Regions from separate parts of the Microbacterium sp. 22303 genome, predicted to be linked through region 3. Evidence: riboswitches for the same ligand, from Rfam matches in the RefSeq annotation. Region 3 holds a riboswitch; each other region holds the start of a gene.

Region 1 (9,484 bases), on a different contig from region 3:
CCGATCCCCTCGACGACCTCGCGCAGCTGGGCACCGCGTTCGCGCGCATTCTGCACGAGGCCCGCCTGCTCGATCTCCTCGAGCACGGCGTTGCTGACCGCGGTGGCGAGCGGGTTGCCGCCGAAGGTGGAGCCGTGCGAGCCCGGCTGCAGCAGAGCCGCCGCGTCCCCGAACGCGACGAGCGCGCCGATCGGGAAGCCGCCGCCGATGCCCTTCGCGAGGGTGATCGCGTCGGGCACGATCCCCTCGTGCTGGAACGCGAACCAGTCGCCCGTGCGGCCGGCGCCGGTCTGGATCTCGTCCACGATGAGCAGCGCGCCGTGCTTCGCGGTGAGCTCGCGCGCGGCACGGAGGTAGCCCTCCGGCAGCTCGAGCACGCCGGCCTCGCCCTGGATCGGCTCGACGAACAGTGCCGCGACGCGATCGTCCATCGCCGCCTCGAGCGCCTCGATCGTGGCGGGGATGTGCTCCACTCCCCCGGGCAGCGGCTGGAACGGGTCACGCATGGACGCCTTCGCGGTCAGCGCGAGCGCGCCGATCGTGCGGCCGTGGAACGCGTTGTCGAGGGACAGGATCCGTGGGCGCTCGGTGCCCCGGTCCGAAGACAAACCGTGCAGGCGCGCGAGCTTGAACGCCGCTTCGTTGGCCTCCGTGCCGGAGTTCCCGAAGAACACCCTCCCCGCGTCGCCGGTACCGGCGAGACGCTTCAGCCGGGCCGCGAGCTCGAGCTGCGGAGGAGTGGCGAAGTAGTTCGACACGTGCGCGAGGGTGGCGGCCTGGCGCGAGACCGCCTCGACGAAGACGGGGTGGGCATGCCCGAGGGCGGTGACCGCGATCCCCGCGAGGAAGTCGAGGTAGCGTCGCCCCTCGCCGTCCCACAGGTGCGACCCCTCGCCGCGGACGAGCAGCTCGAACCGCGGGCCCGCGTTCAGGATCAGGTCGCGGTCGGCCGCGCCGTGCCAGGCCTGTGCCGATGTCTGTGCGGCGTGCGAGGTCATCCCGCCACCACCTCCGTTCCGATTCCCTTGCTGGTGAACAGTTCGACGAGCACCGAGTGCGGCACCCGTCCGTCGATGATGGCCGCCGCATGCACGCCCGATTCCACGGCCTCCAGGCACGCGGTCATCTTCGGGATCATGCCCGACTCGAGCGACGGGAGCATGGTCTTCAGCTCCGTCGTGGTCAGGTGCGAGACGAGCGAGTCGCGGTTCGGCCAGTCGGCGTAGAGTCCAGCGACGTCGGTGAGGATCACGAGCTTGACCGCGCCGAGCGCGGTCGCCAGCGCCGCCGCCGCCGCGTCCGCGTTCACGTTCAGCGACTGACCAGGATGGTCCAGATCCGGGGCGATGCTGGAGACGACCGGCACCCGTCCCGCGGCCAGATGGTCATGGACCGGCGTCGGATCCACCTGTACGACGTCGCCGACGCGGCCGAGGTCGACCTCTTCGCCGTCGATGATCACGCCGCGGCGACGTCCGCCGAAGAGCCCGGCGTCCTCTCCACTCAGACCCGTGGCGATCGGTCCGTGCGAGTTGATCTTCGAGACGAGCTGAGGGTTGACCTGGCCGGTGAGCACCATCCGCACGACGCTGATCGCCTCGGTGTTGGTGACCCGGTAGCCGCCCTTGAACTCGCTGGGGATCTCGAGCCGCTCCAGCATGTCGGAGATCTGCGGTCCGCCGCCGTGCACGACGACCGGCTGCACGCCGACGTAGCGGAGGTAGGCGATGTCCTGCGCGAACGCCTCCTGCAGCTCGTCGCTGATCATCGCGTTGCCGCCGTACTTCACGACGACGATCTGATCGCGGTACCTCTTCAGCCAGGGCAGCGACTCGATCAGCGTCTGCGCCTTGATCGCGGCCTCCTCGGGCGCGGTGTCCTGAAGATCGCTCATGAGGAGTACGCGCTGTTCTCGTGCACGTAGTCGTGCGTGAGGTCGTTGGTGCGGATCGTCGCCGCGGCCTCGCCGACCTTGAGATCGATCAGTACGTGCGTCGCGCGCGGGGCCAGATCGACCTCCTCGCGCGGACGGTCGGGACCGCCGGCGGTGCACACCCGCACCCCGTTCATCCAGACGTCCACGTCGTAGGGATCGAATGCGGCCCGGGTGGTGCCGATCGCGGCCAGCACGCGCCCCCAGTTCGGGTCGTTGCCGAAGATCGCCGCCTTGAACAGGTTGTTGCGCGCGACCGCGCGACCCACCTCGACCGCGTCCTGCTCGCTCGCGGCATGCACGACCTCGATCGAGATCGCGTGGCTGGCGCCCTCGGCGTCGTCCTGCAGCTTGCGGGCCAGCTCGTCCGAGACCTCGGTGAGCGCGGCCGCGAAGTCGTCCAGGTCGGGCCGGATCCCGCTCGCGCCGTTGGCGAGCAGCGTCACCTGGTCGTTCGTGGACATGCACCCGTCGGAGTCGAGCCGGTCGAAGGTGGCGCCGGTCGCGCGACGCAGAAGGGCGTGAGCCTCGGCCGCATCGAGCTCCGCATCGGTCGTGAGCACCACGAGCATCGTCGCGAGACCCGGAGCGAGCATGCCCGCGCCCTTCGCCATGCCGCCGATGGTCCAGCCGTCTCGGCTCACCGCGACCGTCTTGGCGACGGTGTCGGTGGTCATGATCGCCTCGGCGGCGGCCTGTCCGCCGTCGGCGCTCAGCTGCGCGACGCCGGCCTCGACGCCCGCGAGCACCTTGCCGCGGAAGACCTCGTCCCCGGTGCCGATCAGCCCGGTGGAGCAGACCACCACGTCGCCGGCGCTCACCCCCAGCAGCTCTGCGGCGCGCTCCGCCGTGAGATGGCTGGTCTGGAACCCGAACGGGCCCGTGAAGCAGTTCGCACCACCGGAGTTCAGCACGACGGCCTCGACGACGCCGTCCTTCACCACCTCCTGCGACCAGATGATCGGGTTCGCCTTGGCGCGGTTGCTGGTGAACACCGCGGCGCCGACCTTCCGCGGGCCGCGGTTCACGACGAGGGCCACATCGGGCCTTCCGGTGGACTTGAGACCCGCGACGACGCCGGCCGCCTCGAATCCCTGGGGTGCGGTCACGCTCATGGGGCGACTCCGTTGATGCTGAGCGCCGTGGTCTCGGCGAGACCGAGCGCGATGTTCATGGACTGGATGGCGGCTCCCGCCGTGCCCTTGACGAGGTTGTCGACGGCGGTGACGACGACGACGCGGTTCGCGGCGCGATCGATCGCGAGGCCGATGAGCGCCGTGTTGGCGCCGAGCACGTCGGCGGTGCGAGGGACGGATCCCTCCGGCAGCAGCTGCACGAAGACCTCGTCGCCATAGGCGCTCTGCCAGGCCTCGCGGATCTGCGCGTCGGTGGCGCCTGGGACGATCGGGGCCGTCGAGGTCGCGAGGATCCCGCGGGCCATCGGCACGATGACCGGGGTGAACGAGATCCGGATCCCCTCGGGCGCCACTCCCGACGCGGCGGCGAGAGCCTGACGGATCTCGGGGATGTGCCGGTGCGTGCCGCCGACGGCGTACGGATTGGCGGATCCGAGGATCTCACTGCCCAGCAGATGGGTCTTGAGGCTCTTGCCGGCACCGGATGGGCCGACGGCGAGCACGGTCACGATGTCGGACGGGTCGATCACGCCCGCCGCGACGCCGGGGGCGAGGCTCAGGCTCACCGTGGACGCGTTGCAGCCGGGGGCCGCGATGCGGCTGGCGCCGCGGAGGTGCTCGCGCTGCTTGACGCCGTTCACCGGCAACTCGGGGACGCCGTAGGCCCACGGCTCGTGGAAGTCCCCGCCGTAGAACGCGTCCCACGCGGCCTCGGAGGTGAGTCTGTGGTCGGCTCCCGCATCGATCACGAGCGGGACCTCGCCGAGGGCGTCGGTGTACTGACCGGACTGGCCGTGCGGCAGGGCGAGGAACACGATGTCGTGGCCGGCGAGGATCTCCGGCGTCGTGTCCTGCAGGGTGAGGTGCGCGAGCGAGCGCAGATGCGGCTGATGCTCGGAGAGCTTCTGTCCGGCGTTCGAGTGCGCCGTGACGGTGCGGATCTCGACGTCGGGATGGTTCGCGAGCAGGCGAAGGATCTCGCCGCCCGCATAACCGGATGCGCCGGAGACGGCGACGGAATACGTCATGCTTCCACCTTAACGGTCGGGTCTGCCGGCGACGCCCAAGAAGACGGCGCGGGACAGGAGTGCGATGCGGGGCCGGAGGCGGCGACGCCGGCACTCGACCGCGAACGACGCGGGAGCGCGGGGTCGCCTAGAGTCGGCGGTCGCCCGAACGGCGTCGACGCACCACGACCGCACCCGTGAGGGTGGTCGTGTGCGGAGCCGGAAGCATGCGGCGACGATAGCGCGGGGTGGCGCTCTCCTCCAAATCGAGGGCGCCTTCGCGCGTCATCGAGCCCGGTCGCGGGTGGCGGCGACACCCGGCCGCCGCCACCCGTCGCGCTGCGCTCGCTCAGAGAGCGGGCGCGGCGAAGAAGGCCCGCTCGTGCTCGCTCGAGCGCACGAACGCGACCCGCATCCGCTCGCGCGTGGCCGCATCCGCGGCGGCCGCGCGCGCGGTGACGAACCGGATCGCCCTCGCCGTCGCGTCGGCGAACCCCGGATCCGCGTACTCGTCGAGCCAGTCCTTGAAGGGGTGCTCGGCGAAGGGGCGCGACGGGTCGCTGCTGGCAGCGGCGTGCAGTCTGGCGCCCACATCGGAGTACAGCCAGAAGCAGGGCAGCAGGGCCGCGATCAGCACGCCGTAGTCGGCATCGAACGCGGCACCGCGGAGGTGGTCGAGATAGGCGACGGTCGCCGGGGCGGGCTCGGCCCGGAACGTGTCGGCCCCCACCCCGTCGGGAGAGATCCTGCTCGCGTGCAGCTCCAGCTCCACGATCACCGCCTGCTCTGCCGAGTGCGCCCAGAACGCCTGCTCCTCAGGAGTCGGCGCGAGGCGGGCCGCCTCGGCCAGGGTGCGCGCGTACTCGCGCAGGTACAACGCGTCCTGCGCCAGATACCAGCGGAACGCGGCCGCCGAGAGGGATCCGTCCACCATCCGGCGCAGGAACGGCAGCTCGTCGATCGCGTCCCGGATGGGCGCGATCGCCTCCCACCAGTCCGAGGCGACGGTCTCCGCCTCAGGGACGGCGGCCAGTCCCCCGCGCCGCCACAGCCCGGCGAAGTGGCTGATCGGACCGTGACCGGATCCGACCTGCAGCCCGGCGCCGGCGGCGATCGATTCGCGCAGCCACGACCGCACCTCGGCCACCGCATCGCGCCAGTCGAGATCGGCAGCCCGGCGGGTCGCGAGCCCGGCGGAGAGCGAGCATCCTGTGCCGTGGGTGCTCGCGGTGCGAATGCGGGAGCCGGGATACTCGCGTACCGGCCCCGAGGGACCGACGAGCGCGTCGGGCGCCTCGTCGCCGCCGAGATGCCCGCCCTTCACGAGCACCAGCGCACCGGTCGCCGCCGCGAGCCGCTGCGCCTGGCCGAGGGCGCCCGTCCAGCTCGTCGCCGCAGGCTCCCGTACGAGGACGGCCAGTTCGGGGAGGTTCGGAGTGAGGAGGTCGGCCAGCGGCAGCAGCGCGCGCAGGGCCTGCTCCGCTTCGGTGTCCAGCAGCCGGTCCCCGCTGGTGGCGACCATGACCGGATCCAGCACGACCGTGGGCGGGCGGTGCGCTCGCAGCCACGATTCGACCTCCGCGATGACCGCGGCCTCTGCGAGCATTCCGATCTTCACGGCGTCGACCCGCACGTCGTCGCCGATCGCGTCGAGCTGGGCGCGCAGGAATGAGGCGGGCGGGACGTGCACGGCCCGGACGCCGCGGGTGTTCTGCGCCGTCAGAGCGGTGATCGCGGCCATGCCGTAACCGCCGTTCGCGGCGATCGCCTTGAGATCCGCCTGGATTCCCGCGCCCCCGGAGGGGTCGCTGCCGGCGATCGAGAGCACCCGCGGCACGCCGCCCGCACCCCAGGCCCGCAGCAGCGTGCGCGCCGCGTCCCGAGGATCCGGGGCCGCGCACAATGCGGACACCACGGCGACGCCGGCCGCGCCCGCCGCACGCAGGGCGGCCACATCCTCACGGCCGATGCCGCCGATCGCGACGCACGGCAACGAGCTGGCCACGGCGAACGCGGCGAATCCGGCCACGCCCAGCTCCGGCGGGTGGTTGCGCTTGGTGGTCGTGGGGTGGATCACTCCCACACCCAGGTAGTCGACGGTGCCGGCCGGCAGCGCCGTCGCGGCTTCGAGGTGCGCCGGCTGGTTCGCCGTGAGGCCGACGATCGCATCGGGGCCGAGCACCGAACGGGCGACGAGGGGCGACACGTCCGACTGGCCGATGTGGATGCCGTCCACGCGCGCGCCGCGGCGCCGCGCCTCCACGACGGCGTCGAGCCGATCATCGACGACGAGCAGCGCCCGCCCCGCGATGACCTCGGAGAGCTCGACGAGCTGCTCCACGATCGCGGCGTCATCGGCGTCCTTGTCGCGCAGCTGCACGATCCGGACACCGCCCGCCACGGCGGCGTCGACCACGGCGGGCACTCCGCGTGCACCGCTCAGCACGGGGTCCGTGACGAGGTAGAGCGCAAGGTCTTCCGCCGTCAGCCTTCGCCGCGAGGTCGCCTCGCGGGTGCCGGCGGGGCGCGGCGCGGTGGCGACGTCTGCGAGCGTCATGCCGTGGCCTCGGCCGTCTCGATCGCCACGGCCTCGACGCGTGCGCGCGCCGTGAGGGACTCCGGCCGGATCGCCGCGAGCGCGTCGAGCAGGGCGACGGCGAAGGATCCGGGACCGTCGGATCGGGAGGCGGCGTCCTCGGCGGCCAGCGTGTAGACGAGGGTGGCCGCAGAGGCGGCGACCAGAGGGCTGTCGCCGGTCTGCCGCGCAGCCCCGAGGAAGGCGGCCATCACCGCACCCAGCGCGCAGCCGCCCCCTGTGACACGGGTGAGCAGGGCATCGCCGTTCGCGATCCGGATCTCGTGCTCGGCGTCGACGAGGAGGTCGACGGGGCCCGATACGGCCACCGCTCCGCCGGTGCTCCGGGCCAGTTCGCGGGCCGCGTCGGCCGCCGCCTCGGTGCCGTCCAGGGCATCCATGCCGCGCCCGCCCTGGCTGCGGCCGGCGAGGGCGAGGATCTCCGACGCGTTGCCGCGGATGAGGGTGGGACGCAGCGCGAGCAGGTCCTGCGCCAGCGCGGTGCGCACCGGCAGCGCGCCGACCGCGACCGGATCCAGCACCCACGGCGTCCCCGCCGTGCGCGCACCGCCGATGGCCTCGAGGCTCGCCGAGCGCTGCTCGGGCGTGGGCGTGCCGAGGTTCACCAGGAGCCCGGACGAGATCGCGGCGAACATGCCGGCCTCGCCCGTGATGTCCACCATCGCGGGAGCCGCGCCGAGCGCGAGCAGCACGTTCGCCGTGAAGCCGGTCACGACCGAATTCGTGATGCACTGCACGAGCGGGGGCTCCGCCCGCAGCTGCGTGAGAAGGTCCGCGGCGGATTCCACCGTGGACTCGGACGACAATTCCAGACGCGCGTTCATCGCGACATCCCTTCGCTAGTACGACCTAGATCAGGTTCGACGGGTGTGATCTCAGCCGCGGATGCGGCACCCCGTGTCACTGCGGGCCAGTCTAGCCAGGCGCCTTCGCCTGGCACGCCTCGCGCGCGGCGAAGGCGCGGTCAGTCCAGCGGGGACCGCTCTGCGGACCGCTGCCCGTTCACGACGCCGGCCCACGCCGCGGCGGCCGCCCAGAAGACGATCAGCAGCCCGGTCAGGACGAACCCGAGCGCGTTCAGATCGAGCTCGCCCACGGCGCGCGCGAAGCCACTCGGGTGCGGCAGGCTCCGCAGCGCCACCCCCGCGAGCTCGGCGACGCCGATCACGAGCGCGACGACGATCGACACGCCCGTCACCAGCAGGTCGTAGCGCCGCATCGCCCGCTCGCGTCCGGTCGAGCCCCACGAGTATGCGCGCCGCGACATCGCCCCCTGAGCGGAGTCCAGCAGCGACATGCCCGCGGCGAACAGCACCGGGAGGATCAGGATCATCCACCACGGCACGGCACGGGACGCTGCGGAGCCCGCGAGGGCCAGCAGACCGATCTCCGTCGCCGTGTCGAAGCCCAGACCGAACAGCAGCCCCACGACGTACATCCGCGACGGCCGGTCGATCACGGCGTTGAGCCGGCCCACCAGCGCCCATGCGGGACCGCCGTGCCGATGATCGCCGGGCCGGCGACGGCGGCGCAGGGCGAGGATGTTCGCCCCCGCGATGACGAGCAGGAAGACGCCCGACACGACCGGACCGATGACTCCCGTCCAGACCTGCAGCGGCGAGTCCGGATCCGAGATTCCCGCGGCGAGCGCGCCGACGCCGAACGCCAGCAGCACACAGAGGACTGAGACGACGCTCGCGTGGCCGAGGGAGAACCACAGGCCCACGCCCCGTGCCGGGCGTCCGCGCGCGAGGAGCTGCCGCGTCGTGTTGTCGATCGCGGCGATGTGGTCGGCGTCGAACGCGTGCCGGAGTCCGAGCAGATACGCGGTGACCCCCAGCCCGATGCCGAGCGGAGATCCCGCGGACAGCAGCAGCGCACCCCATCCGAGAACGTGCAGCGCAGCGACGACGTACGCGGTCGGGCTAGGCCTCATGGATCAGCTCCTCCCGCAGCGCGCCCCACCCGGTCGCGAGATCGCCGAGATGGGCAGCGTCGACGACCGATCGCACCACCAGCCCACCGCGCTCGGGGCGCAGCACAGCCATCCCGCTCGTGCGCCAGGGGGGATCCTGCTCCGCGGACTCACGCCCGATCAGGACCACGCTGTCGAGCACGCGGTCGGCACCGAGGACTCCGGGGATCGGGAAGCGCCCGTCCACGTCCAGGTGCTCGATCAGCACGGGCGCGCCCTGCACCGTGACCCCCGTGCGCGCCCGGATCGCGCCCCCGCGCTCCCCGACACGGCCCAGGATGAGCGTCTCGCGCAGCAGCAGCGCCGCACCGTCGCCGAGCTCCGCGTCCGTGCGACGGTCGACGTCGGCGCCGTCGGCGATGACGAAGGGCTGGCCGTGCCACGTGCAGATCCCGCGGTCGCCGATCTCGATGCGCGCCGTCCACGAGGCGCGTCTGCCCTCACCGTCATAGGCGACGGTGCCGCCGATGTCCTCCAGCTCGAGCGTGCAGTCCGCGCCGACCGAGATGCGCAGGTCGACGGCATCGCCCCCGAGCAGGAGCGCTCCCGCGGCGACGAGCCCGACGCGGGCGTAGCGCGGCCGGCGTTCGAGGATGCGTGCGGCGATCGCGCCGGAGCGCAGCACGACGCGGGCACGATCGGCACCGGCTGCGACCTGGACGACCGTGATCGATGCGGTGACGGCGTCCGTCACCGGGATTCCGCGTGCGCGTGCACGTGCACCGCACCGTCATCGTGGCTGTGCACGTACCCGCCGGCCTCGCTGTCGTCGGCGTGGAAATGCGGCGCCATCGGGCCCGGATCCTGGGGCTCATGCGCGCCGGAGCGGTACGCGGC
Region 2 (9,484 bases), on a different contig from region 3:
CCCGTCTCCGTCCTGCAGTCGCAGGGATCCGTCCTCACCAACAAGTACGCCGAAGGCTACCCGGGCCGCCGCTACTACGGCGGCTGCGAGGAGGTCGACGTCGCCGAGGAGCTCGCGATCGCCCGTGCGAAGGAGCTGTTCGGCGCCGAGTTCGCCAACGTCCAGCCGCACTCCGGTGCGACCGCGAACGCCGCCGTGCTGCACGCGATCGCCCGCCCCGGCGACACCCTGCTCGGCCTGTCCCTGGACCAGGGCGGCCACCTCACGCACGGCATGAAGATCAACTTCTCCGGGCGTCTCTACGACATCGTCGCCTACGGCGTGAACCCCGAGACCTCGACCATCGACATGGACGAGGTGCGCCGTCTCGCCATCGAGCACAAGCCCAAGGTCATCATCGCGGGCTGGTCGGCCTACCCGCGCACCCTCGACTTCGCCGCATTCCGCGAGATCGCCGACGAGGTGGGCGCGCTGCTCTGGGTGGACATGGCGCACTTCGCCGGACTCGTCGCTGCGGGCCTGCACCCGAACCCGGTGCCGCACGCGCACGTCGTCTCCTCGACGGTGCACAAGACCATCGGCGGCCCCCGCTCGGGCTTCATCCTCACGAACGACGCCGACATCGCCAAGAAGATCAACTCCGCTGTCTTCCCGGGCCAGCAGGGCGGCCCGCTCATGCACGTGATCGCCGCGAAGGCGACCGCGTTCAAGATCGCCGGCACCCCGGAGTTCAAGGAGCGCCAGGAGCGCGTGCTGCGGGGCGCGGCGATCATCGCCGACCGCCTCTCGCAGCAGGATGTGAAGGACGCGGGCATCGCTGTCCGCTCAGGCGGAACCGACGTGCACCTCGTGCTGGTCGACCTGCGCGACGCCGAGATCGACGGCAAGCAGGCCGAGGATCTGCTGCACGACATCCACATCACGGTGAACCGCAACGCCGTCCCGAACGACCCGCGTCCGCCGATGGTCACCTCGGGCCTGCGCATCGGCACGCCCGCGCTCGCGACCCGCGGCTTCGGCGACGCCGAGTTCACCGAGGTCGCCGACGTGATCGCGCTCGCGCTGCAGCCGGGCGCCGACGTCGAGTCGCTGCGCGCCCGCGTGGACGCGCTCGCCGGCGCCTTCCCGCTCTACCCGGACCTCGTGCAGTGACGGCTCGGATCCTCGACGGCAAGGCGGCCTCGGCCGAGATCAAGGCGGAGCTGGCCGAGCGGGTCGCCGCGCTCGCGGAGCGCGGCATCGTTCCCGGCATCGGCACGGTGCTGGTCGGGGCCGACCCGGCCTCGCAGCTGTACGTGGGGATGAAGCACAAGCAGTCCGAGGCGATCGGGATGAACTCGATCCAGCGCGAGCTGCCCGCCGACGCCACGCAGGCCGAGGTCGAGGCCGTCATCGATGAGCTCAACGCGGATCCGTCCTGCCACGGCTACATCGTGCAGCTGCCCCTGCCGAAGCACCTCGACACCGACGCGATCCTGGAGCGGATCGACCCGGCCAAGGACGCCGACGGGCTGCACCCGACGAACCTCGGCCGGCTCGTGCTCAACGTGAACGCGCCCATCCGCACGCCACTGCCGTGCACGCCGCGCGGCGTGATCGAGCTGCTGCTGCGCAACGACTACGACCTCAAGGGCAAGCATGTGGTGGTCGTCGGCCGTGGCGTCACGATCGGGCGTCCGATGGGGCTGCTGCTCACGCGTCGCGACATCAACGCCACCGTCACCCAGGTGCACACGGGCACGCCGGACATGTCGCCGTACCTGCGCGAGGCGGACGTGATCGTCGCGGGCGCCGGAGTCAAGCACCTCATCCGGGCGGAAGACGTCAAGCCGGGCGCCGCGGTGCTCGACGTGGGCGTGACGCGCGAGACGGATCCGGAGACCGGCAAGAACAAGGTCTACGGAGACGTGGAGCCCGCGGTCGCCGAGGTGGCCGGCTGGATCTCGCCGAACCCCGGCGGGGTCGGCCCGATGACGGTCGCCCTGCTCATGACGAACGTGGTCGAGGCGGCGGAGCGCACCGCGGGCTGAGCGCCCCGGCGCACGCGCACCGACGACGAACGGGCGGATCCGACGACAGGTCGGATCCGCCCGTTCCGTCTGCGGGTCGCGGGCTCAGCCGAGCTCGTCGAGCATGCGGCGCTGCTCGGGCGTGAGGCCGTCCTGGAGCTCCCCGCGTGCCGCCGCGGTCGCCTGGGAGGACGCGGCGGAGGGAGCCGAAGCCGTCTCGGACGCGGATGCGGAGCGGGATCCGGCGATCTTCGCCCCGGCGGCGTCATACAGCTCGCCGGTCTTGCGTGTCAGTGCATCGTCGACCTGGTCGTAGACCACCCAGCCGACCAGAAGGATCAGCGGCGGCAGGATCCAGCCCCAGACGTTGCCTGCGCGCACGCCGCTCAGCCAGACGGTGAGCAGCCAGATGACGAACTCGACCACGAATACGGCCAGGTACTGCACGACCTTGGTGCCGCCGGCGGACATCGACGACGCGACCCTCTGCAGCAGCGGCTTGAGGAAGAGTGCCGCCAGGGTCAGGATCACCGATGCCCAGAGCGCATGCAGGCCGACTCTGGCGGGTGTCAGCCACCCGATGACGAGCAGCACGACCACGTTGAAGACGTAGAGCGACGCGAACCGCACGATCAGATTCCTCATGCGTCCAGACTGTCACGGAATCGGGTCCGGGGCCCGCTGCGCGGGTCGGATGGGCAGGGGTGGGGCGGATGCCCGGCTCTGCTCAGCCGGTTTCGGGCGGCCCGGCCCGGCCGGCTCGGCGCGAGTGCGTCAGCGCCCCGGGTGCACCGCGGCGATCGTGTCGAGCACGGACGCGTAGACGGCGTCGGCGTCGATCCACGGCGGTGCGACGCCGGCCAGTTCGAGACTGACCGCACCGTGCACCTGCGCCCACACCGCGAGAGTGCTGCGCAGATCGACCCCCTCATCGACACGGCCGACCCCCGTGAGCGTGCGTGCGAGGGGAAGGAGGGCGTCCAGCTCCGGATCCGGGTCCGGACCGCTGCCGCCGTCCGTCGCGCCGTGGGCGGCCCCGGCGATCGCGCCGCTGAACATGAGCCGGTAGCGATCGGGGTGCTGCAGCGCCCAGGCCCGATACGCCTCGCCGAGGGCTCGCAGGCCGCCGGCCTCCGCTTCGTGCTGCGCCTGCGCGAACGACGCGAACGAGTCCGCGATCACGGCGGTGATCAGGTCCGCCTTGCTGCCGAACAAGGTGTAGACGGCGGAGGTCGAGGTCTCTGCGCTGAGCGCCGCCTCGCGCACGGAGAAGCGCTCAGGCCCGTCGCGGTCGATCATCGCCGAGGCGACCTCGATGAGCCGGGAACGCAGGTTCGCATCGTGGGTGATGGGTCTTGCCATGGACGCGACTCTACCGTAACGTCGTTCTGTAACGACGTTCTATAACAACGTTCGAAAGGAGCGATGATGGGTCGGCAGGTCTTTCCCGGCCGGTACACGGCCGTCGTGGATCGCAGTGACATCACGGTCTTCGTGATCGGGATGCGTGCGAACAAGTGGTGGCAGCTGGGCCGCGTGCAGCGCGTGGCGCGGCAGATGCCGAAGATGCTCCGCCATCTCGCGCAGCATCCGGAGACAGGCATGCTCGGCTGCGAGAGCTGGCTGGGCCGTACGACGATCCTGCTCTCGTACTGGGAGAGCCCGGAGCACCTGCAGCGCTTCGCCGCGGATCGCGACGCTCCGCACCTGCAGCCCTGGCGCGACTTCATGCGCACGCTGCTCGGATCCGGCAGTGTCGGGGTCTGGCACGAGACCTACCAGGTCCCGGCGGGGGAGATGGAGGCGATCTACGCCGACATGCCGCTCTTCGGGCTCGCCGCGGCCACGGCCCACGGGCCCGTCGGTGCGGGGAGGAACACAGCGCGTCAGCGGCTCGGCCGCTGACGGCGTCGCCCTCGGCGGCTCAGGGGGTTCCCGGCAGGCCGAGGACCCGCATCGCGAACCAGAGCAGGCCGAACAGGAGCACCACGGCGGTGACGACGATGCCCAGCACGGTCGCCGTGCGGGGCATGCGGCGGCGCAGCAGCAGGAGCGGCGGGAAGACCACGAGGATGACGGCCAGCTGCACCGCCTCGATGCCCAGGTTGAACACGAGCAGCGACCACAGCAGCGTCCAGGACCACGGCTCGTCGATCTTCAGCGCGGTCGCGAAGCCGAGCCCGTGCACGAGGCCGAAACCGAACACGATCCCGAGTCGCACGAGCGAGGCCGAGCGGGACGGCGGCGGCGCCGGCTCGCCTCGTCGTCGCGCCGCGCGTCGGAGCCGCTCCTCCCAGAGATGCCAGCCCGCGACGGCGGCGATCGACAGCGCGATGGCGGGCTCGACCAGATTCGCACCGATGTGCACGAGCCCGAGCGCGGCGAGCAGCAGCGTGATCGAGTGCGCGAGGGTGAAGCAGGTCGCGGCGAGGACCACGTCGCGCAGCCGGCGCGAGCTGATGATGAGCGCGATGAGGAACAGGATGTGGTCGATCCCGGTCAGCAGGTGCTCGGCGCCGAGCAGGAAGAACTCGGCGAAGCGCGCGGTCCAGGGCTGCGCCGTCGAGAACTGCGGGTGCGCGGCGTCGAGGGCGGCGCTGCCGCTGCGGCCGTCGATCGCGTACGTCACGATCGTCTTGGTGTCCCTGACCATGCCCTCGGCGTCGGGGAACAGCGTGCTGTGCACGACCAACGCGCCGCCGTGGCCGGCCGCGCACGCATAGCGGATCCCGAAACGGGCGTAATCGGTCGCGTCCCTGGTGTGGAACACCGCGGGGACGTCAGGATGCGGTGCACAGACCGAGCCGCCGTCGACCGCAACGGTGAATCGTTTCGTGGTGTACGCGAGGATGGCGGCGGCGTGGTCGGCGAGCACCTGGTTCTCCGCGCCCGGCCGAGGGTGCTCGACGGCAGTGGCGAAGAGCGCGGGGTCGTCCTGCGCCTTGGCGGCGGACGCGCTGAGCAGCTCGTACTGGAGGTCGAACTCGACCCGGACATCGCTCGGGCCGGTCGCGGTGAGGTCGGCATACGCGACCGTTGTCACATGCGCCCAGGCCGGGGCGGCGGACAGCAGCAGCGCGGCGACGGTGACCGCGAGGGCCACCGCGACGCGCGAGGCCGAACGCATCTCCGGGTGCTTCGCAGCGCCCGGATCAGGCCTGCGGGGCCTGCCCGAGCTGCGACTCGATGCCCGCGATCCGGGCGTACTCGTCGAAGCGGAACGTGGCGCTGCCGCTCGCATCGCTGACGACCGCCGCCGAGTACGCCTCATCGGCCCACTGCATGTTCCAGCCGGCGAGCCGGGCCAGATCCCACACGGAGGAGCGCGCGTCGGAGAGCGTCAGCTCGGACAGGATCCGAGGCAGGGCGACGACGGCGTCGGCGACCGTGAGCGGCGGAAGGGCTGCGTCCAGCAGGAACACGGCGCGCGTGCCGCTGCCGACCGGGGCGGAGTAGTACGGCGAGCGTCCGGTGATCTCCTCGGCGATCGCGCCGACCTGATGCGCGGCGCCGGCGATCCAGCCGTCCAGGTCCGCGTCGATCTCGGCCGGGAACGGCAGCTCCGGATTGGACAGCGCATCGATCGAATAGGTCGTGCCGTAGTCGCGGAGGCCGGCGACGGACGGATCGGATCCGCCCTGCGGGTGCGCCCAGGCCCACATCAGCGAACGGGGTCCCGGGGCGATCGTGGCGACGAGCGATGCCCGCGCGACGAGCTGGCGGCTCGGATCGGTCTCCGACGTGAAGGTGAGGGTGCCCGCTGCAAGGTCGACGTCCCAGCGGTGCTCGCCCAGGGCGGCGGTCGCGGTGACCAGCTGGTCCTGGCGGAGGGCGGCGAACAGCGCGGCGCGGTCGGCGAGGGGCGCGAGGGCGGGGAACGTCATGCCCTCATCCTGCCGCGCAGGCCTATGAATGCGCCAGTCGCGCCGTCACGGAGGCGGCATCGGTGCATCACCGTCGTCACGACCCCCTAGGGTGGAGGGGTCCGCGGGAGCCCAGAGGGGCTGAGAGGGCCACGTGCCGACCGCTGAACCTGATACGGGTCATACCGTCGTAGGAAAGGGCACAGCCATGCGCATCATCGTCGTCGGCGCCGGGATCATCGGCCTCGCCAGCGCTTCCGAACTGCTTCGCCGCGGTCACGAGGTGACCGTGTTCGACCCTCTCCCCGCCGCGGGGGCGAGCCGCGCCGCCGCGGGAATGCTCGCTCCGACCACCGAGCTCACCTGGGGCCAGGACGTCCTGCATCCGCTGCTGGCAGAGGCGGCGGCGCGCTACCCGGCCTTCGTCAGCGCACTCGAGGAGCGCACCGGGCTCGGCACGGGCCACCGCCGTACCGCCACTCTGGCGCTCGGCGTCGACGCCGCCGACCGGGCGACGCTCGCAGAGCTCGCCGCGCTGGGTGGCGGCGCCGTGCGGCGGATCACCGGATCGGAGGCGCGGGAGCTCGAGCCCGCGCTCGCCCCGGCCGTGTCCGGGGGACTGCTCGTCTCCGAGGACCATCAGGTCGACCCTCGCCGGGTCACTGCCGCGCTGCTCGCCGAGCTCGGCTCGCGGGTGCGTCTGGAGGCGGTGGCCGCCGTCGAACGGGAGGCCGGCTCCGGGCGTGCGACCGGAGTGCGATCCGCGTCCGGCGAACGGGCGCCCGCCGACGAGGTGCTCGTGGCCGCGGGCCTGGGGGCGGCGCGGATCGGCGGAGTGCCGCGGCTGCCGCTGCGTCCGGTGTGGGGCGACATCCTGCGCCTGCGGGTGCCGGACGGGATCCGCCCGCTGCTCACCCACACGGTCCGCGGGCTGGTGCGGGGCTCCGCCGTGTACCTCGTGCCCCGCGAGGACGGCGAGCTCGTGCTCGGCGCCACCGTGCGCGAGGGCGGCGTCGAGGGAGTGCAGGCCGGTGGCGTGCTCGCGCTGCTGCGCGACGCGGAGCGGATCGTGCCCGGCATCGCGGAGTGCGAGGTCGTCGAGGTTCTCGCTCGGGCTCGCCCGGGCAGCCCCGACGCGGTGCCGCTGCTCGGCCGTGTCGCGCCCGGGCTGGTCGTCGCCACCGGGTTCGACCGGCATGGCGTGCTGCTGACGCCGTTGGCCGCTGAGCTCGGTGCGGACCTGGTCGAAGGGCGAGATGTCGCCCCGGCCTTCTCGGCGGCGCTGGATCCGTTCCGCTTCGGCGGCACCGGCGTGGCGGATGCCACCGTCGCCTCTGCTCTCAGCGTCGCCTGAACACCTCGTCCGTCGTGCGCCCGGACCTCGCCGTGCACTCGGCGCCCCGCGCCTCGCCGGTGCCTCTGCAGGTCCCCTCCCGCGTATCCCGCATCCTCCGAAGAAAGGCCGATGATGACCGACACCTCCATTGCCCCCACGATCCGGCTGAACGGCGCCCCGCGTGCCGTCGCGGCCGGATCGTCTCTGCTCGACCTGGTGGCGCAGGTCACCGGGCGCGAGCTCCGCGCCGACGGCGCGCGCGCCGACGGCGGACGTCTCGGCGTCGCCGCGGCGATCGCCGGCTCCGTCGTGCCTCGCACCGGCTGGTCCGTGCGCACTCTCGCCGATGGCGACGAGGTCGAGGTCGTCACCGCGGTGCAGGGCGGCTGACCGTCATGACCGCGATCGACACCACCCGCGCGCGTCCCGACCTCGCTGCGGACCTGCCCGCGGAGACGGATCCGTTCCTCGTCGCGGGGGAGCGGTTCTCCTCCCGTCTCATCATGGGGACGGGAGGCGCGACCAGCCTCGCACTGCTGGAGCAGGCGCTCCTGGCCTCGGGCACCGAGATCACCACCGTCGCGATCCGCCGGTTCTCCCCGGAGGGACGCGACTCCGTGTTCGCGCTGCTGGAGCGGCTGGGCGTGCGCGCCCTGCCGAACACCGCCGGCTGCTACACCGCCCGCGACGCCGTGCTGACCGCGCAGCTGGCCCGCGACGCGCTCGAGACCGATTGGGTCAAGCTCGAGGTGATCGCCGACGAGGAGACGCTGCTGCCGGATCCGGTGGAGCTGTTCCGGGCCGCGGAGGAGCTCGCCGCCGATGGTTTCCGCGTGTTCGCCTACACGAACGACGACCCCGCACTGGCTCGCCGTCTGGAAGACGTGGGCGTCGCCGCGGTGATGCCCGCCGGGTCGCCGATCGGCAGCGGTCTGGGCATCCTGAACCCGCACAACATCGCGACGATCGTGGACCGCGCGGGGGTGCCGATCGTGCTCGACGCCGGGGTCGGCACCGCGTCGGACGCCGCGTTGGCCATGGAGCTCGGCGTGGACGCGGTGCTGCTCGCGAGCGCCGTCACCCGCGCGCACGACCCCGCGGCGATGGCGAGGGCGATGCGCGCCGCCGTCGAGGCGGGGCGGCTGGCGCGCGCGGCGGGGCGGATCCCGAAGCGACCGCTCGCCCTCGCCTCGTCCGGCGCCGAGGGGCTCATCGCACGCCGCCCGTCGGAGGCGGACCTGTGACGCCGGCCGCCGTCGGCGCCGCCGTCGCGGACGATGTGGTCGGGTCGGCTGATGCGGTTGGGCCGGCTGCGCTGCCACCCCTGGTGGAGCCAGGCCCCGAATTGCCTCCGGCGCGGGCCGCGCGGTTCGCCCGGCACCTCGCCCTCCCGGGGGTCGGCGTGGAAGGGCAGCGCCGCATCGCCGCCGCCCGCGTGCTGGTGATCGGCGCCGGCGGATTGGGCGCCCCCGCGATCCAGTACCTCGCCGCGGCCGGCATCGGCCGGATCACCGTGGTCGACGACGACCGGGTGGAGCGCACCAACCTGCAGCGACAGGTGCTGCACACCGAGAGCGATGTCGGTCGCCCCAAGGCCGAATCGGCGCGGGAAGCCGTGGCGGCTCGGGACGCCGTGGTGCAGGTGGTCGCACGGGTCGAACGGCTCGGTCCGGACAATGTGCTGGCGCTCTTCGCGGCGCACGATCTCGTGCTCGACGGCAGCGACAACTTCGCCACCCGGTACCTCTGCAACGACGCGGCGGAGCTCACCGGCACCCCCGTGGTGTGGGCCGGGATCCTGCGCTTCGCCGGCCAGATGAGCGTGTTCTGGCCCGGTCGCGGGCCGATGCTCCGGGATCTGTTCCCCGAGCTTCCCGATGACGAGTCCCTCGACTGCGCGACCGGAGGCGTGTTCGGCGCGCTCTGCGGCGTGGTCGGATCGGCGATGGCCGTGGAGGCCCTCAAGCTCGTCTGCGGGATCGGCGAGCCGCTCGTCGGACGGCTCGCCCGGTACGACGCGCTCACTGCGAGATGGGACGAGCTGCGTTTCGCGGCGGATCCGGACCGCCCGCGAGCGACCGGGCTCGAGGCGGTCGCAGATGCGTGTCGCGCGGCGGCGGCGCTGCCGGAGGATCGCCTCGAGGACATCTCCGCGGGCGAGGTGGGCGTGCGCCTGCGCGCCGGGGCGGGCGGTCTCGTCGTGGTCGACGTGCGCACGTCCACGGAGCGGGCGGCGGCGTCGATCCCGGGATCCTTGCATGTGCCGCTCGGCCGCA
Region 3 (9,484 bases):
GTGTCCAGGGCCATCCGCTGCAGGGCGTTGTGCCAGGCGGCGAACTCGCGGCCGCCGGGAGCGGCGCCGAGCAGGTTGAAGTGGCTCATCCGGCGCTTGCGCACCATGGACGAGATCGAGGGGAGTCCGAAGGTCGGGTTACTCTCGTCGAGCTCGGCGAAGGCCGCCATGGTGTGGAACAGCATGCCCACCTTGTCGGCGAGCTCCATCCGGCCCAGCAGATCCTCGACGCGCTCGTCGATCGGCAGGGAGGCGTCGCGGTAGGGCAGCACGACCTCGTTCACAGTGTCCGTCATCTCATGTTCTCCTCTACTTGACCGACTTGATGAACCAGACGCTGACCGCGCCGAGCACGCTCAGCACGATCGCGATCGGGAAGAGCGCTCCGTACCCGAATGCGAGCACGATCGCGCCGGCGACGCCGGGGGCGAAGGTCTGCGGCAGAGTCGCCGCGATGTTCACGACGCCCAGGTCCTTGGCGAAGTTCTTGGCGGACGGCAGGACCTGGCTCATCAGGGCGGTGTCGACGGCCTGGAACATGCCGAATCCGAAGCCGCTGATCACGGTCATGATCATCCACGACGTGTAAGACGGGGCGATCATCGGGAACACCAGCGCAACCGCCATGAGCAGGGAGGACCCGAAGACGAACGGCTTGCGCCGGCCGACCCTGTCGGAGAGCGGTCCCGAGATCACCGTCGCGATGAGGATCCCGACGAGACTGAGGATGCCGAGCAGCGGGATCACCGAGAAGGGATCCTTCACGCCGAGGTAGTTCTTCAGGATCAGCAGCTGGAACCCGGTGACGGCGAAGTATCCGGTGTACAGCAGCAGGCGGCCCGTGAACGCCCAGAAGAAGTCCGGGTGCTTGATCGGGCTGACCCAGAACGTGCGCAGGAACTCGCCGAAGCTGAACGGCTCGTTCCGGAAGTTGAGGCTGGAGTGGTCCGGGTTCGCGACGACGAACCCGAGCAGCACGACGACCGCGAAGACGGCGAAGATGATGTAGCCGAGCGTGATCGAGTGCGCGAGCTGGGATCCGATGATCTGACCGCCGAGCGCGCCGAACATGAGACCGATGCCGGAGAGCGCGGCGAACGTGCCGCGGCGGGCGACCGGGACGCGGTCCGGCAGGATCGCCGAGAGCGGGCCCTGCGCGAAGTTGTAGGCGACCTGGATCAGCGTCCACGCGATGATGATGCCCACGAGGTTGTTCATGAACCCGAGTGCGATGAGCGCGATACCGCCCACGATCGCGCCCGCGATGATCCACGGCGCGCGGCGGCCGAACCTGGAACGGGTGCGGTCGGAGAGCTGTCCGGCGGCCGGCTGAGCGATCATCGCGCCGAGGGCGCCGATCGTCGACACGATCGCGATGTTCGCGACCTGGGTCTTCTCGTCGGGGAACATCGCGATCAGCTGCGCCTGCAGCAGGATCCCCGGCACCGCGCCCCAGATCACGAAGATCGCGAAGTTCGCGGGGATGATCCAGGCGAGCAGCCGTCGCACGCCCTTGATCGGCGCGGGAGGGTCGTCCTCGCCGGAGGCGGTCGCCACGAACGTGGTCTCGGTGATGGGCGGGCGCAGCTCTTCGGGCGTGTCGGATGTTGTCGACGTCATTGTCAGTCCTTGGGGGCGAGCGGTGGGATCGGGTCGGGCCGACGAAGGCGCTCGACGCGTCCTCGGAGCCGGTTGATCGAAGCTAGCATGAATACCGGCACAAGTGTAGGTTTTTGTTCCGCAGGCATCTCAGGCGCCTTCGGCTGCGGATCCAGCCGCGGATCCGGTGTCAGCGCAACCCCCGCCGATGCCCGCCGACGCATACGATGGGACACCGATGACGACCGAACGCGGATACACCACGGGCCGCGCCCGGCGGGAGCGGATCATCGCGGCCGCGACCGCGCTGTTCGGACGCGTCGGCTTCAACAGCGCCACGATGCTCGAGATCGCGCAGGTCTGCGAGATCTCCCGCGCGGGTCTGGCCCATCACTTCCCCACCAAGGAATCGCTCATGGAGGCGGTGCTGGAGACCAGGGATCTGGAGGATCGCGAACGGTTCCGGCGCAATGGCTCGCAGGGCCAGGACGGCATCGGGATCCTGCGCGGCATGGTGGACCTCGCCCGGCACAACACCGAGGTGGGTGGGATCATCGCCCTGTACGCCGTGCTCTCCGCCGAGGCCGCCGACCCCGCGCACCCCGCGCACGACTACTTCGTGCGGCGCTACCAGCGGATCAGGTCCGGCACGGCCAAGGCCCTGCGCGACGCCCGCGCGGCGGGCCACCTCGCCCCGCACGTCGACGAGGACCGCGCCGCGGCGGAACTCACCGCCCTCATGGACGGCCTGCAGCTGCAGTGGCTGCTCGACCCCGGTTCGGTCGACATGGCCGAGGCCCTGCGCCGCCGCATCGAGGAGCTGCTCGTGGTGCCCCTCGGGGACGAGGCAGGCCCGCGGAGGCCCTGACTCAGGACGGTCCGAGGATCAGGTGCCACGTCCCGCCGGCGACGGCGACCGTGATCGCGATCGCCGGGATGAGGGCGCCCAGCGCGACCAGCACGGTGTCGGCGCGGGTCCACGGCGCCGCACGCGCCCACGTGCGCGGCGGCAGATCGTGCGCGCCGAAACCCCGCGCCTCCATCGCCATGGCGAGTGAGGATCCGCGCCGCACCGCCAGCACGAAAAGCGCGAACGCCATGCCGATCCCCCGTCGGATCCGGCCCTGATCCGCGACGCCGCGTGCCCGCCGGGCCAGCGCGAGCGAACGCCAGTCCTCGGCGAGCAGGCCGAGCATGCGCATGCCGGCCAGCGCGCCGATCACGAAGCGGGCCGGCAGCCGCAGGCGTTGCGCGAGGCCGTCCGCCAGGTCCGTCGGATCCACCGTCGCGAACAAGGCCACCGCGGGGAGCCCGATCGCGAGCACCCGCAGCCCCGTCGCCAGGGCGAGTGTGAGCGACCCCTCGGTGACGTGCACCACGAACCAGTCGAACAGCACGGCTCCGCTCGCCTGGCCGTACAGCGCGATGGTCACGGCGCTGAGCGGCGCCGCGATCCAGAGCACCGCGGTGCGCAGCCAGAACTCGCGCGCGCTGAGACCGCACCAGAGCAGCAGCGGGATCGAGAGCACCAGAGCGGTGAGCGCGGAGAGGGCGTCGACCGAGAGGATCAGCGGCAGCGTGATCAGCAGCGCGGCGGCGAGCTTCGCCAGCGCGCTGCGCGGCGCGATCGGTCCGGGGCGGACCGCACGGATGTCGGGCAGGGCCAGGGTCATGCGCCGACCTCCAGTCGCCGCGCACCCAGAGCCCGCAGCACGTCCTCGTCGTGCGAGATCGCGATCACCGCGGTGCCCGCGTCGCGCACCTCGGCGATGATGGCGACCAGTTCCGCCCAGGTGCGGGCGTCCTGCCCGAACGTCGGCTCGTCGAGCACCAGCACACGGGGCCTGGTGGCGAGGGCCGCAGCGACCGTCAGCCGGCGCTTCTCACCGCCGGAGAGCGTGTACGGGTTCGCCGCCGCGAGCGCGTCGAGGCGGAGCCTTCCCAGCAGCTCGGTCACGCGGGCCTCGATCTCGGCATCGGGCAGGCGCAGCGCGCGGGGCCCGATCGAGAGCTCGTCGCGCACCGTGCTCGCCAGCAGCTGATGCTCGGGGCTCTGCAGCACGGTGCCGATGCGCGTGAGCAATTCCCGCGACGACCACGAGATCGGATCCGTCCCCGAGGCGTCCGCGTGCAGGGCCGCAGTGGCGCGCACCCGTCCGCGCTGGGGCGGGATGAGACCGGCGAGGGTGAGCCCGAGCGTGGACTTGCCTGCGCCGTTCGGACCCGTGATCCCGAGCACCTCGCCGGCGCGGACCACGAGGTCGAACGGTCCGGCGACCGGGATCCCCTTCGCGCGGCCGACCACGAGACCGTCGGCGCGGAGCAGTTCCTCGCCGCCGTCGCCGCCCGCGCCGCGCTCGCCGCCCGCGCCACCCGGACCACGGCATGGCAGTCCGGAGACGGGTCCGGTGGGCGCCTCCGGTGACGGCGACGGCGCGCGGACCAGCGCTCTGGCCCGCGCCGCGACGTCGATGCCCGGCACCCACACGCCCATCGCGGCGAGCTCGTCGGCACGCTGCTCCAGCACGGCGCGCGGGTCGCCATCCGCGATCACGACCGTCGTGTCGTCCGTCGTGCCGAGCACGATCACGCGATCGACGAGGTCGATCCACACGTCGATGCGATGCTCGATCACCACCAGGGTCGCCCCGGTGGCGTCCAGCGCCGAGCCGACCGCGCGACGCACCTCGGCGACGCCGGCGGGATCCAGGTTCGCCGTCGGCTCATCGAGCAGGATCGCCCCCGGACGCATCGCGAGCACGCCGGCGAGCGCGAGCCGCTGCTTCTGCCCGCCGGACAGCGCCGAGGTCGGCCGATCGAGGGGCAGGTCCAGCCCGACGGCGGCGAGGGCTGCGTCCACACGCGGCCAGATCTCCGCCCGCGGAACTCCGAGGTTCTCGCACGCGAAGGCGACGTCGTCGCCCACGCGAGCCAGGATCGTCTGCGTGTCCGGATCCTGAAGCACCATCCCCACCCTGCCGCGGGCGCGGTCCGCCGGGACCCCGTCGACGAGCAGCGCTCCCTCGGCCTCGCCCTCGTCGGCGCCGCCGAGCACGCCGCCGAGGCCCTGCAGGAGGGTCGACTTGCCCGATCCGGAAGCGCCGAGCAGCAGCACGCGCTCCCCCGGCTCGATCTGAACGGAGGCGTGACGGATCGCCCAGCGACGCCGAGTGGCGTAGCGCCAGCCCCAGCCGTGCGCTTCGAGCCGCGCGGGCGTTCCTGGCCGTGCCGCGCTCACACCCGCGCAGCCGCGGAACGCCCGGAGGCGAAGCGGCTGAGGGCGCCCGTCGCGGCGAGGCCCCGCGTGATGAGCCACCCGCCGAGGCCCGCGACGATCAGGCCCGACACCGTGGCGGAGATCAGCGCGACCGTGATGAACAGGGTCCCGGATCCGGGGTACCACAGGATCAGGTCGTTGATGCCGCAGGCGAGACCGGCGGCGGCTCCCGCGAGCAGCGCGACGGGCAGCCGCCACGAGGCGTACAGGAAGACCAGGAACACGAGTTCGGCGCCGAGGCCCTGCACGAGCCCCGACACGATCGTCAGCGGGCCCCACTGGTTGCCGACGAGCGACTCGATCACCGCGGCGACGAGCTCGGTGTACAGCGCCGCACCGGGCTTGCGGATGATGAGACCGCCGAGCACTCCGGCGAGCAGCCACGGGCCGGCGAGCAGTTCCTGCAGACCGGGAAGCAGCGGGGTGAGCAGGGCGCTCGGCCCCACGTGGACGATGTCCCACAGCAGGAAGACGCCGGCGCACGCGACGGCGATCACGCTGGCGACGACGATGTCGACGACGCGCCAGCGCCAGAGTCCCGGACGGCCGAGGCCCCGGCTCTGCGTGCTGTCTGCGTTCGTCTCGGACGCGCGGACGGATGTGTGCATCATGGAAACTCCTCCCTGCGCCGGCATGATCCGGATCAGGTTCGACGGTCGAAGCGCGATTCGCTCCCTCTCAGCCCGGCTCGCCGGACTCCCGTGGTGATCCGCCCATTCTAGCGCCGTGAGGAAGCGGCGGCGACCGCCTCGTCGTGGTGCGACGCAGCCCATCCCCTGCGCTGTCGCCGGATGCCCTCGGTCCGCGCGGAGGGTCATCCTGCGGCGGTGGAGAGCGGGCGGATCGCCCTGACCGCGTCACGATCGCCCCGGCCTCCCGGACCGCCCGAACGCGCAGGATACCCGCTGTTGACAGGGGCGCCCGATACGGTAGGGGGGTGAACAATGACGACGGTCCGGGGGCCGCCCAGGTCGATCCGGAGATCGTCGACACCGACGCACTCGATGCAGAGGGCACCGAAACGGAGATCGACGAGACCGCGGTCGAGCCGGCTGGACTGTTCTCGACGACGCCGGAGCGGAGCGGATCCGCGTCGCTGTTCCCCGCGCAGGACGTCCCTCCCGCCGCACCGCTGTTCCCCGCACCCGAGTCGACCCCCTCCGCATCGCTGTTCGGAGGAGCGACGGATGCGGTTCCCTCCGGGTCGGCTGCGACCTCTGAGTCGGCGGTCGCCGAGAAGGATCCGGCCATCGAGATCGCACCGCCCGCCCTGTCGGCACCGGCCGTAACGTCGGCGCCGGCCGTAACGTCGGAGTCGACGCCGCCCGCGCTGCCGGAGGATCCGATCGTCGAGCCGACGCCCCTCGTCCCCGCCATCGGCGCAGGTCGGACCGCCGTTACCGAACCAGCCTCCGTGCCGCAGGCAGCCGCCGGCACCGATGCCGACCGGACCCCCGTCGCCCCCGTGCGACCGCTGCCCTCCGCAGGGCTGGTCCGCGGCCCCGACCGTACCCCGACCGCCGCTCTCACCTGGGTGGACGTGGCCCGGGTGGGCGCCGGTACGGCCGCCGCGACGGCTCCCTCCCGGTCATTGCTCGACGACGCCCCGCACCGAACCCTCGTCCGGCCCGGCGTGCTGCTGCCGTTCGTCGGAGTGCTCGCCGTGATCGTGGCGTACGGCGCCACGACCGCGCTCTGGCCGCTGAACGCCGTGCAGCCCGTCGCCTCCGCGGTCGAGTTCCAGCCGGCCGCCGCCCCTGCGGCGGCTGCGGCCTGGCCTGCCACGGGCAGCGCCGCCGTGGGCGTCGAGGGCATCGGCGCGATCGCCTCGGCCGAGCAGCAGGTACCGATGGCCAGCATCACGAAGCTGGTGACCGTGCTCGTCTCGCTCGACAAGCTTCCGCTCAAGCCCGGCGAGCAGGGTCCTTCGTTCGCATTCACCCAGGCCGACAGCGACGACTACCTGAGTTACCTGAGGCAGGATCAGTCCGCGCTCGACGTGCCTGTGGACGGATCCCTCACCCAGTACCAGCTCTACGAGGGGATCCTGCTCGGCTCCGCGAACAACTACGCCGACCGGCTCGCCCGCGAGGTCTGGGGTACGGAGGAGAACTACGCCGCCGCCGCCAACCAATGGCTGAGCCAGCACGACCTCGGCGACATCACGGTCGTCACGCCCTCCGGTTTCGACTTCGGCAACGTCGCAACCCCGCGCGCGCTCATCCAGCTCGGCCAGATCGCCGAGAAGAACCCGGTGATCGCCGGGATCGTGAAGCAGAAGAGCGTCGAACTACCCGGCGCGGGCGTCGTGAAGAACACCAACGGCCTCATCGACGACGCCGGCATCGTCGGCATCAAGACCGGCACGATCGGCGATGGGGACGACACTCGCTACAACCTGCTCTCGGCAAAGGACGTCTCCGACAGCGACACCATCGTGCGAATCTACGTCGCCGCCCTCGGGCAGGACAGCGATCAGGGCCGGGTCGATGCCTCACGAGCCCTGTACGCCGGCATCGAGGCGGCGCTGAAGGACCAGCCGCAGACCGTCGGCAAGGGTGCGACGCTGGGCACCGTCGACACGGCGTGGGGCGAGACCACCCAGGTCGTCGCGGCCGAAGACGGCCGGGTCGTGCTGTGGAACGGCGCCTCGGCCACCGCGACCACCAAGTTCTCGCTCGGTGACCAGTGGAAGGCCGGCGAGAAGGCGGGAACGCTCAGCCTGAAGGGTCCGCTGGATTCCGCCTCGGTGCCGCTGGAACTGCGCACCGCCCTGCACGGCCCCAGCCTCTGGTGGCGCCTCACCCATCCACTCGAGCTGTTCGGACTCACGAAGTAGGGATCCCGGATCCGACCGGCAACGGTCGTTGGGCGAGTATGACCCTGTCGCAGCCGGTCGGTCCGGGTCGCGTTGGATCCGCTCAGGTCGCACTGGATCCGCTCAGGTCGCACTGGATCCGCTCAGGTCGCACTTTCTGCTCTGAAACCGGCCTCGGCAGAGCAGAAAGTGCGACCTGAACACACGGGCGCGGGCCCGCCGCTGCGACGGCTGAGACTACGGCCGCGCCCCGCCGCGACCCCGAATCCGCCCTCGACTGAGACTTCGACTGAGACTTCGGCAGCACCCGTCCCTGCCGCTGACCCCGGCCCCGACGCCAACCCCGGTGCACGGCGCACAATGTACGGCGCAATCCGGCAACGCGAAAGCGCCGCCGCCCTGCGAACAGGACGACGGCGCTCTCATCGAGGGGGACGGTTCAGACCCGGTCGTCGCCGAACTCGATCGACGGGCCGTCCGGCCGCTCGGCCGATTCGATGACCCGCTCGGCCACAGCGACAGGAGCGGTCCCCGCCCCGGCGACGGCGGCCCCGCCGGCCTCGGCCCCTTCGACAAGCTCAGGGACCGACGCGACGGATCCGTCGGTCGGCACCGTGACGGTTCCGGTGACGAGAGCCTGGTCGGCATCGGTATCGCTCGCGGCCTGCTCGAACTGCGACTGGTACAGCCGCCAGTACGCGCCCTCGGCCGCGATGAGCTCCTCGTGCGTGCCCTTCTCCACGATGTCGCCGTGCTCCATCACCAGGATGAGGTCGGCGTCGCGGATCGTGGACAGACGGTGCGCGATCACGAACGACGTGCGCCCATGCCGCAGCGCCGCCATCGCGTGCTGCAGCAGCAGCTCGGTGCGGGTGTCGACGGCCGACGTGGCCTCGTCCAGGATGAGGATCGACGGCTGTGCGACGAACGCGCGCGCGATCGTGATCAGCTGACGCTCACCGGCCGAGACGTTCGAGGCGTCCTCGTCGAGCTTCGTCTCGTAGCCCTCGGGGAGGGCGTGCACGAAGCGGTCGACGTAGGTCGCCTTGGCGGCGTCGATGACCTCGTCGTCGGTCGCGGTCGAGCGTCCGTAGCGGATGTTCTCCCGGATCGTGCCCGCGAACAGCCACGGATCCTGCAGCACCATGCCGGTGCGGGAGCGCAGGTCGGAACGCTCCATCTGGGCGATGTCCTGCCCGTCGAGCAGGATCCGACCGCCGCTGAGCTCGTAGAACCGCATGATGAGGTTCACCAGTGTGGTCTTGCCCGCGCCGGTCGGGCCGACGATCGCGACCGTCTGACCCGGCTCCACCTGGAACGACAGATCCGTGATGAGCGGGCGGTCCTCGGTGTACGAGAACGCGACGTGCTCGAACTCGATGACGCCCTTGCCGTCGGTGACGGTCGGTGCGTCCTCGGTGTCGGGATCCTGCTCCTCCGCATCCAGCAGCTCGAAGACGCGCTCAGCCGAGGCCGTGCCGGACTGCACGACCGCCGCCATGCCGCCCAGCTCGCTGAGCGGCTGGGTGAACTGCTGCGAGTACTGGATGAACGCCTGCACGTCGCCGAGCCGCAGCTGACCGCTGGCGACCATGAGGCCGCCGAGCACGGCGAGGCCGACGTAGGTCAGGCTGCCGATGAAGGTCATGGCCGGCATCATCAGCCCGGACAGGAACTGGGCCTTGAACGCGGCCTGGTAGAGCTCCTCGTTCTCGACCTGGAACTTGTCCAGCGCGTCCTTCTCGCGGCCGAACACCTTGACCAGCGCGTGACCGGAGAAGGCCTCCTCG

What was found. A riboswitch is a leader RNA that binds a small molecule or an ion and turns the genes downstream of it on or off. The one in region 3 is predicted to bind thiamine pyrophosphate.
Region 1: it holds a riboswitch for thiamine pyrophosphate, as region 3 does, so the genes downstream of both, thiM (hydroxyethylthiazole kinase) here and ACTJI8_RS15410 (ECF transporter S component) in region 3, are expected to answer to the same signal.
Region 2: it holds a riboswitch for thiamine pyrophosphate, as region 3 does, so the genes downstream of both, thiO (glycine oxidase ThiO) here and ACTJI8_RS15410 (ECF transporter S component) in region 3, are expected to answer to the same signal.

Annotation. Positions count from the first base shown of each region.
Region 1 is NZ_JBQEOQ010000006.1:2,833-12,316, forward strand. Features, by position in the region: gene ACTJI8_RS16085 (acetylornithine transaminase) at 1-998, opposite strand, end outside; gene argB (acetylglutamate kinase) at 995-1,894, opposite strand; gene argJ (bifunctional glutamate N-acetyltransferase/amino-acid acetyltransferase ArgJ) at 1,891-3,048, opposite strand; gene argC (N-acetyl-gamma-glutamyl-phosphate reductase) at 3,045-4,097, opposite strand; gene ACTJI8_RS16105 (bifunctional hydroxymethylpyrimidine kinase/phosphomethylpyrimidine kinase) at 4,426-6,633, opposite strand; gene thiM (hydroxyethylthiazole kinase) at 6,630-7,496, opposite strand; TPP riboswitch at 7,487-7,580, opposite strand; gene ACTJI8_RS16115 (HoxN/HupN/NixA family nickel/cobalt transporter) at 7,637-8,608, opposite strand; gene ACTJI8_RS16120 (urease accessory protein UreD) at 8,598-9,341, opposite strand; gene ureG (urease accessory protein UreG) at 9,338-9,484, opposite strand, start outside.
Region 2 is NZ_JBQEOQ010000003.1:322,397-331,880, reverse strand. Features, by position in the region: gene glyA (serine hydroxymethyltransferase) at 1-1,152, shown strand, start outside; gene ACTJI8_RS11040 (bifunctional methylenetetrahydrofolate dehydrogenase/methenyltetrahydrofolate cyclohydrolase) at 1,149-2,030, shown strand; gene ACTJI8_RS11035 (hypothetical protein) at 2,115-2,654, opposite strand; gene ACTJI8_RS11030 (TetR/AcrR family transcriptional regulator) at 2,784-3,371, opposite strand; gene ACTJI8_RS11025 (DUF4188 domain-containing protein) at 3,435-3,914, shown strand; gene ACTJI8_RS11020 (HupE/UreJ family protein) at 3,934-5,136, opposite strand; gene ACTJI8_RS11015 (DUF6882 domain-containing protein) at 5,162-5,893, opposite strand; TPP riboswitch at 5,987-6,087, shown strand; gene thiO (glycine oxidase ThiO) at 6,081-7,226, shown strand; gene thiS (sulfur carrier protein ThiS) at 7,338-7,598, shown strand; gene ACTJI8_RS11000 (thiazole synthase) at 7,712-8,452, shown strand; gene ACTJI8_RS10995 (ThiF family adenylyltransferase) at 8,449-9,484, shown strand, end outside.
Region 3 is NZ_JBQEOQ010000005.1:229,962-239,445, forward strand. Features, by position in the region: gene ACTJI8_RS15385 (glycoside hydrolase family 3 protein) at 1-296, opposite strand, end outside; gene ACTJI8_RS15390 (MFS transporter) at 310-1,620, opposite strand; gene ACTJI8_RS15395 (TetR/AcrR family transcriptional regulator) at 1,838-2,467, shown strand; gene ACTJI8_RS15400 (energy-coupling factor transporter transmembrane component T family protein) at 2,469-3,272, opposite strand; gene ACTJI8_RS15405 (ABC transporter ATP-binding protein) at 3,269-4,837, opposite strand; gene ACTJI8_RS15410 (ECF transporter S component) at 4,834-5,484, opposite strand; TPP riboswitch at 5,480-5,589, opposite strand; gene ACTJI8_RS15415 (D-alanyl-D-alanine carboxypeptidase) at 5,814-7,715, shown strand; gene ACTJI8_RS15420 (ABC transporter ATP-binding protein) at 8,134-9,484, opposite strand, start outside.